3 regions of the Pseudomonas petroselini genome follow, and region 3 is predicted to be linked to each of the others. Evidence: predicted binding sites of a transcription regulator. Region 3 holds the regulator's gene; each other region holds the start of a gene.

Evidence for each region. Region 3 encodes FliA, which starts transcription of late flagellar genes. Its sites were predicted from a motif close to CTAAAGTTTNNNNNNNNNNNGCCGNTAA; they were not measured.
Region 1: the regulator FliA is predicted to act here: its motif matches at 880-907, upstream of flgM (flagellar biosynthesis anti-sigma factor FlgM).
Region 2: the regulator FliA is predicted to act here: its motif matches at 1,356-1,383, upstream of motA (flagellar motor stator protein MotA).

Annotation. Positions count from the first base shown of each region.
Region 1 is NZ_CP173614.1:6,067,236-6,069,499, reverse strand. Features, by position in the region: gene ACI512_RS27955 (flagella synthesis protein FlgN) at 1-470, opposite strand, end outside; gene flgM (flagellar biosynthesis anti-sigma factor FlgM) at 519-842, opposite strand; gene flgA (flagellar basal body P-ring formation chaperone FlgA) at 984-1,748, opposite strand; gene ACI512_RS27940 (chemotaxis protein CheV) at 1,831-2,264, shown strand, end outside.
Region 2 is NZ_CP173614.1:1,271,543-1,273,806, reverse strand. Features, by position in the region: gene motB (flagellar motor protein MotB) at 1-433, opposite strand, end outside; gene motA (flagellar motor stator protein MotA) at 437-1,288, opposite strand; gene ACI512_RS05890 (HDOD domain-containing protein) at 1,455-2,264, shown strand, end outside.
Region 3 is NZ_CP173614.1:5,742,523-5,744,786, forward strand. Features, by position in the region: gene ACI512_RS26415 (protein phosphatase CheZ) at 1-308, opposite strand, end outside; gene ACI512_RS26420 (chemotaxis response regulator CheY) at 327-701, opposite strand; gene fliA (RNA polymerase sigma factor FliA) at 869-1,609, opposite strand; gene fleN (flagellar synthesis regulator FleN) at 1,606-2,264, opposite strand, start outside.

The DNA of each region.
Region 1 (2,264 bases), 320 kb from region 3:
CAGGCTTGGCTGCGAGTGCTTGGCTTGACCAGGCGCGAGGTGGAACCTTGAGCGTTGTAAAGCGCTGGAGGCTCTCCGCCGTGAAGTATACGCAACTGGTTGGCGGTCGTAGCTTGTTGAAGCTGGATCGACTGACCGTTGAGCAGGTTGGCTTCCTGGCACTGGGCGAGCAATTGATTGAGTTCTTTGCTCTGGGCCAGTAATTGATCGCCGACCGAAGAGTGGCTGGCCAGCTGCGCCAGGCCGTCATGGTCTGCGGGCAGGCCAAGGCTGACGAGGATCTGGCTGCGTTTTTTGCCATGCTGTTCCAGCAGGACAATCAGCGATTGCTTGCGCGCCAGAATTTCTTCCAGCAGCGGCATGTCGCGGCCGTAGAGGGCCAGGGATTCTTCCCTGAGTAGCTCGAGCAGCTGCTGCGTCGGCGCTAGATCATCAATGATCAGTTGAAGCAGATTTTCGTCGTGATGCATGGCTGGCCTTGGGTTTTAAGCGTCCAAAAGCCCGGCGCAGGCCTTTGCCTAGCGCTCGGCTTCGAAATTAAGCAGCTTGCTGGCTACACGGTTGCTGTCGACTTTATAGCTGCCATCGGCGATTGCCTGTTTCAATTCGGCCACACGGGCTTTATTGACCACCGGTTGATCGCGCAGCGAGTCAGTGACCTTCTGCAACTGTTGAGCCTCATTGCTCAGGTGTACGGATTCCCCGCTTTGGCTGACGGCGGCCTGTTCTGCCTTGGCGGGCAGGGGCTGGGCCTTGGCTTCTACGTTTTCCTTGGTACCGGTGGTACGCGTAGTGCCTGACGTTGTCGGGGTGTTATTTAAACGGCTGAAATCGATGACCATGATCAAAAAACCTCTGGGTATTTGGACGCTTGCCATGTTTTCGGCAATACCCGGACGAACTTTAGGCGCGAATGACAATAAATCTGCGCACGGAATATCTCGTGCACAGTGTAGAAAAACCCAGCGTCCTCTGCCAGCACTCTATAAAGCAACCTCGACTTGCCCGGGGGCCGTCACTCGCGCCTTGATGACGCGGTTGGAGTTGAGGTTCTTGACCCGTATTTGTTCACTCATGCCACCGTTGGACAGTGCCTCCCCCGGCATTTTTACGTTCAGCCCGCCACTGCTGGCGGAAATCACCACCTGATCGCCCTTGCGAATCACCTCTGCCTGTTCAAGATGCACCAGGGTGATGACTTGGTCTGTTACCACTGGTCGGGTTAATTTCTGTCCGACCGCTTGGTCCAGGGAGGTCAGGTAGCCCTGGCTGATCATGCTGATGTCGCGTTCGCGCAGTACCACATCTTCGAAACCAATGATGCCGGTGCGTTTCATTGGCCGGGCAACCACCACCACATCGCGGAACAGTTTGACCTGTGCCGGCACGAACACTGTCCAGGGCGAGGCGCCGTCGCAACGCACCTTCACCGTCACGCGGCCGATGGGTTGGGCGGGGCTTTCCAGCGTGGCTGTCAATTCCTTGTCGCACATTGGCATGCGTAAACGCGGGTCCAACTGGTTGACTTGGATTTCATAACGCCCCGGCGTCTGAGTGGTTGCCAGATAATCTTCTACAGTGAACTCAAGAAAGCCTTGAGTGACGCCGATAAGTAGATCAGGCAATGTGACGTTATCGGCACGGGCCGTGGTGCCCAGGCTAACAGCAAGCAATGCCATCGCGGCGCAGAGCAATCTGCGCAATCGTCGGGCACCAGGGCGTCGGGAAACTGTCGTTTTAATATCCATAAACCAATAAATAGCAAAGCTCGTGCCGTTTAGTGTTGGGTGCGCATCGCACCCCCAAAGGTTTTAGCGTAGGAGTCAAGGCATGGCAGGAGTAATGGATTCAGTAAACCAGCGCACACAGCTGGTAGGGCAGAATCGCCTGGAGTTGTTGCTTTTTCGCCTGGATGGCAAGCAGCTGTATGGCATCAATGTGTTCAAGGTGCGGGAAGTGCTGCAGTGCCCCAAGTTGACCATCATGCCCAAGTCCAGCCCTGTGGTCTGTGGCGTCGCTAACATCCGTGGCGCGACGATTCCGATTCTTGATTTGGCCCTGGCCACCGGTTCTGCTGGGTTGCAGGACCGCGAGAACCCGTTCGTGATCATTACCGAATACAACACCAAGACCCAGGGTTTCCTGGTGCGCTCGGTGGAGCGCATCGTCAACATGAACTGGGAGGAGATCCATCCGCCGCCCAAGGGCACCGGTCGCGATCACTACCTCACGGCGGTGACGCGGGTCGATAACCAGTTGGTGGA
Region 2 (2,264 bases), 2.5 Mb from region 3:
TCTGGTCCTTGAACTTCAGCAGTTGCGGGTTTTCCTCAACCTTGGTCTGCAGTTCTTGCAGCAACAGTTCCAGGCGCTCTTGCTCGACCTGCTCCGCCATGGCCTCAACAGTATCGCGCTCGATCGGGATCTTTTCCTGAGGCGCTTCGGTTTTGACTTCCGGGTTGATGGTGCGCTCAGGCGCCAACTGCGGCGAACCGCCCAGGTCGATCACGAAGGGCGTGCCACTTTCCGAGAAACCAATGGGGTCTTTGAAGTAGCCGGCGATGGCAATCTTCTGTTCCGGCGTGGCGGTGGACATCAGCCACAGCACCAGGAAGAACGCCATCATCGCCGTCGCAAAGTCGGCGAAGGCGATTTTCCAGGCGCCACCATGGTGCCCCGCAGCGAAGCGCTTGACGCGCTTGATGATTATCGGCTGGTTGTTTTCCATGGCTTAGCGACCGCGAACCGCTTGTTCCAACTCGGCGAAGCTTGGGCGATGCTTGGGGTACAGCACTTTACGACCGAACTCCACCGCCAGCGACGGCGGCATGCCGGAAGCGGAAGCCACCAGGCTGGCCTTGATCGATTCGTACAGGTTGATTTCTTCCTTGGCGTCATGGGCCAGGGAGGTGGCCAACGGACCGAAGAAGCCGTAAGCCGCGAGAATACCGAAGAAGGTACCGACCAGTGCCGCACCGACGTGCATACCGATGGCGGCTTGGTCGCCTTCACCCAGGGAGGCCATGGTCACCACAATACCGAGTACCGCCGCGACGATACCGAAACCCGGCATACCATCAGCGACACCGGTCACGGCGTGGGACGGGTGCTCCAGCTCTTCTTTAAGGCTGAACAACTCCATGTCGAACAGGCCTTCCAGCTCATGGGGAGCCATGTTGCCGGAGGACATGATGCGCAAGTAGTCACAGATATAGGCGGTCATGCGCTCATCTTTGAGCACGGCCGGGTACTTGGCGAAAATCGGGCTGGCCGCAGCGTCCTCGATGTCACCTTCGATGGCCATCATGCCTTCGCGGCGGCTCTTGTTGAGGATCTCGTAGACCAGGCCCAACACCTCCAGATAGAAGGTGTGGGTGAAGCGTGAACCGAACATGCCCAGGGATTTCTTGACCACGTGCATCGTCATGTAGCCGGGGTTCGCCTGCAAGAATGCGCCGAATGCCGCACCACCGATGATCAGCACTTCGAAGGGCTGGATCAGCGCAGCAATTTTACCGTGGGACAGGACGTACCCACCGAGCACACTTGCGATGACGACAATGATGCCGATAATTTTAGCCATAGGAGATGAGTACTTGCGCCGTCGGGTTCATGGACATATTGGGGGGAACTGAAAACTCTTGTTCCTCTTATCGGCAAAACTGCGCCAGACTATAGCCCGTTAAGGCGAAAAGCCAGTTCGGCCCGCTCCGGGTGTGTTGACCGCAAGTGATGATCGCGCCCCAATCATGGCTAATGAAACGACAGTCCCAACTGCTAAACCTACCTCTCTCGCCGCTTGGATCAAGCGCCTGGACGATGTGCTGCTGCCTGTTCCACAGGCCAGCCACGACCGTGTGTGCAAGGGCATCCGCGACAGCCGCAGTTCATTGCGGGATATTGCCGAGCTGATGCAAGACAGCCCGGCGCTGGTGCTCAGCGTGATGCGCGAGGCCAACAGCCACACCCACGGCAGCCTGGCTGAGCCGGCAGAAAATCTCGAAGTGGCGCTTAACCGCCTGGGCCTCAAGCGCGCCGAAGAACTGCTGGCGCGCTTGCCCGCAGTGCCCGAAAACGAGATTCCCGTGGCACTGCGCCAATTGTTGCTGGTGAGCCAGCACGCTTCGCAGCAAGCCAACGGTTTGTTCGGCAGCCGCCTGGCGCGCCTGTGGCAAGACATTCACTGGGGTAGCCTGCTGTTTCTGTCGCCGCTGTGGCCGATGGCGGTCGCGTACCCCAAACTCCTGGAAGAATGGGAACTGCGGGTGATCCACAAAGGCCAGTCGGCCCGCGAGGTGGAACAGGCCTTATTCGGCGTGCGCCTGCTGGACCTGTGCGTCGGCCTGACCGAAGCCTGGCACCTGCCGATCTGGGTATCCCAGGGCTACAAGCTGCTGTTGACCGAACAGCGTTTGCTGGTCAAGGCGCTGCATATCGCCCGCGAAGAAGACCCCCTGCGCCATCAACAATTGCTCGACGCCGAACCCAACCTGCGCCGCTGGCTCAACCAGCCGGCCAATACGGTGTTGCTGGCCAACGGCCTGGCGATGTCGGCCCAG
Region 3 (2,264 bases):
GTGCGGTTGGCCGCCGCCTCAGTCAGCCTGACCACATAGGACAGGCGTTCGGTGGCATCGGTGATCTGCGAGATCTCTTCGGCCTGGGGCATATGCGGGTCAATCTGGAAATTGACGATCGCACTGTGCAGCTCGCGCGTGAGCTTGCCCACTTCCTGATACAGGCCGCGGTCACGGGTCTGGTTGAGCTGATGGATAAGTTGTACTGCGTCGCCAAAGTGGCCTTTTTCAAGGCTGTCGACCAGCTCGCGAGCATGTTTTTTCAGGGTCGACTCAAACTCGGCCTGCGATGATTCGTTATGGTCCATAGCTCCCCCGTGGCAGCATCAATGACCGATGCGTTCGAAGATTTTTTCGATCTTCTCTTTCAAGGCCAATGCAGTGAATGGCTTGACCACGTAACCGTTAACCCCGGCTTGGGCGGCTTCGATGATCTGTTCACGCTTGGCTTCGGCGGTCACCATCAGCACGGGAAGGCTGCGTAGTTTTTCGTCAGCGCGCACGTGGCGCAGCAAGTCGATACCGGTCATGCCCGGCATGTTCCAGTCCGTTACCAGAAAGTCGATGCTCCCGCTGTTGAGGATCGGAATCGCCGTAATGCCGTCATCCGCCTCGACCGTGTTAGTGAACCCAAGGTCACGCAACAGGTTTTTTATGATCCGCCGCATCGTTGAAAAGTCATCAACGATGAGGATTTTCATGTTCTTGTCCAATTCGACCTCCAAGCAGTCTTAAACGCGCCCAGCACCTGGACGCGCCATTTCAATCAACAGGCATTACACAAAAAGGACGCCTCGGGCACCACGGGTCGAACCCGCGAAGGCTAGCTGCCCTCGCGGTATCGTCTGCAGTGTCCCCACACTGCCTGTCAGCGCGCTCGCCACTCTCCCAAACGCCCCCGCAAGCGGGCTGCGCACTGGCTGTGCAACTGGCTGACCCGCGATTCGCTGACCCCCAGGACCTCACCGATTTCCTTGAGGTTCAGCTCTTCGTCGTAGTACAGCGCCAACACCAACCGCTCACGCTCCGGCAAATTGGCAATCGCGTCCGCCAGCGCACCCTGGAAGCGTTCATCTTCCAGGTCACGCGACGGCTCCATATGAGCACTCGCGCCGTCCTCGTGCAGCCCTTCGTGCTCGCCGTCCTGCAAGAGGTCGTCGAAACTGAACAGGCGGCTGCCCAAGGTATCGTTCAAAATCCCGTAATAATCGTCGAGACTCAATTGGAGTTCGGCCGCAACTTCGTGATCTTTAGCGTCGCGACCGGTTTTTGCTTCAATTGCGCGAATTGCGTCACTGACCATGCGCGTATTGCGATGCACCGAGCGTGGCGCCCAGTCACCTTTACGCACCTCGTCGAGCATCGCGCCACGGATACGGATCCCCGCATACGTCTCGAAGCTCGCCCCCTTGCTCGCATCGTATTTGGTCGACACTTCGAGCAAACCGATCATGCCCGCCTGGATCAGGTCTTCGACCTGCACGCTGGCGGGCAGGCGTGCCAGCAAGTGATAGGCGATGCGCTTGACCAGTGGCGCGTAGCGCTCGATCAACTCACCCTGGCTGTCACGGGCCGACTTTTTGTAAGCGTTATAGCCGTTCGCTGTCATAGCACGGGTCCTGCGCTCGTCTGATGCACCAATCGCTCGACGAAAAACTCCAGATGCCCCCGAGGGTTGGCGGGCAACGGCCAGGTATCGACCTTCTGGGCAATAGCCTTGAACGCCAATGCGCATTTGGAACGAGGGAACGCTTCGTAGACTGCACGCTGCTTTTGCACAGCCTTGCGCACACACTCGTCGTAGGGAACTGCGCCGACGTATTGTAAGGCGACATCGAGGAAGCGATCCGTGACCTTGGTCAACTTGGCGAACAGGTTGCGCCCTTCCTGCGGGCTCTGGGCCATGTTGGCCAGGACGCGGAAGCGGTTCATGCCGTAGTCACGATTAAGCAGTTTGATCAGGGCGTAGGCGTCGGTGATCGAGGTGGGTTCGTCGCAGACCACCAGCAATACTTCCTGCGCGGCGCGCACGAAGCTGACCACGGACTCGCCGATCCCGGCCGCGGTGTCAATCACCAGCACGTCGAGGTTGTCGCCGATATCACTGAAGGCCTGGATCAGCCCGGCATGCTGTGCCGGGCTCAGGTGCACCATGCTCTGGGTGCCGGAGGCGGCAGGCACGATGCGGATGCCGCCGGGGCCCTGCAGCAGCACATCGCGCAGCTCACAGCGGCCCTCGATCACATCGGCAAGGGTGTGTTTGG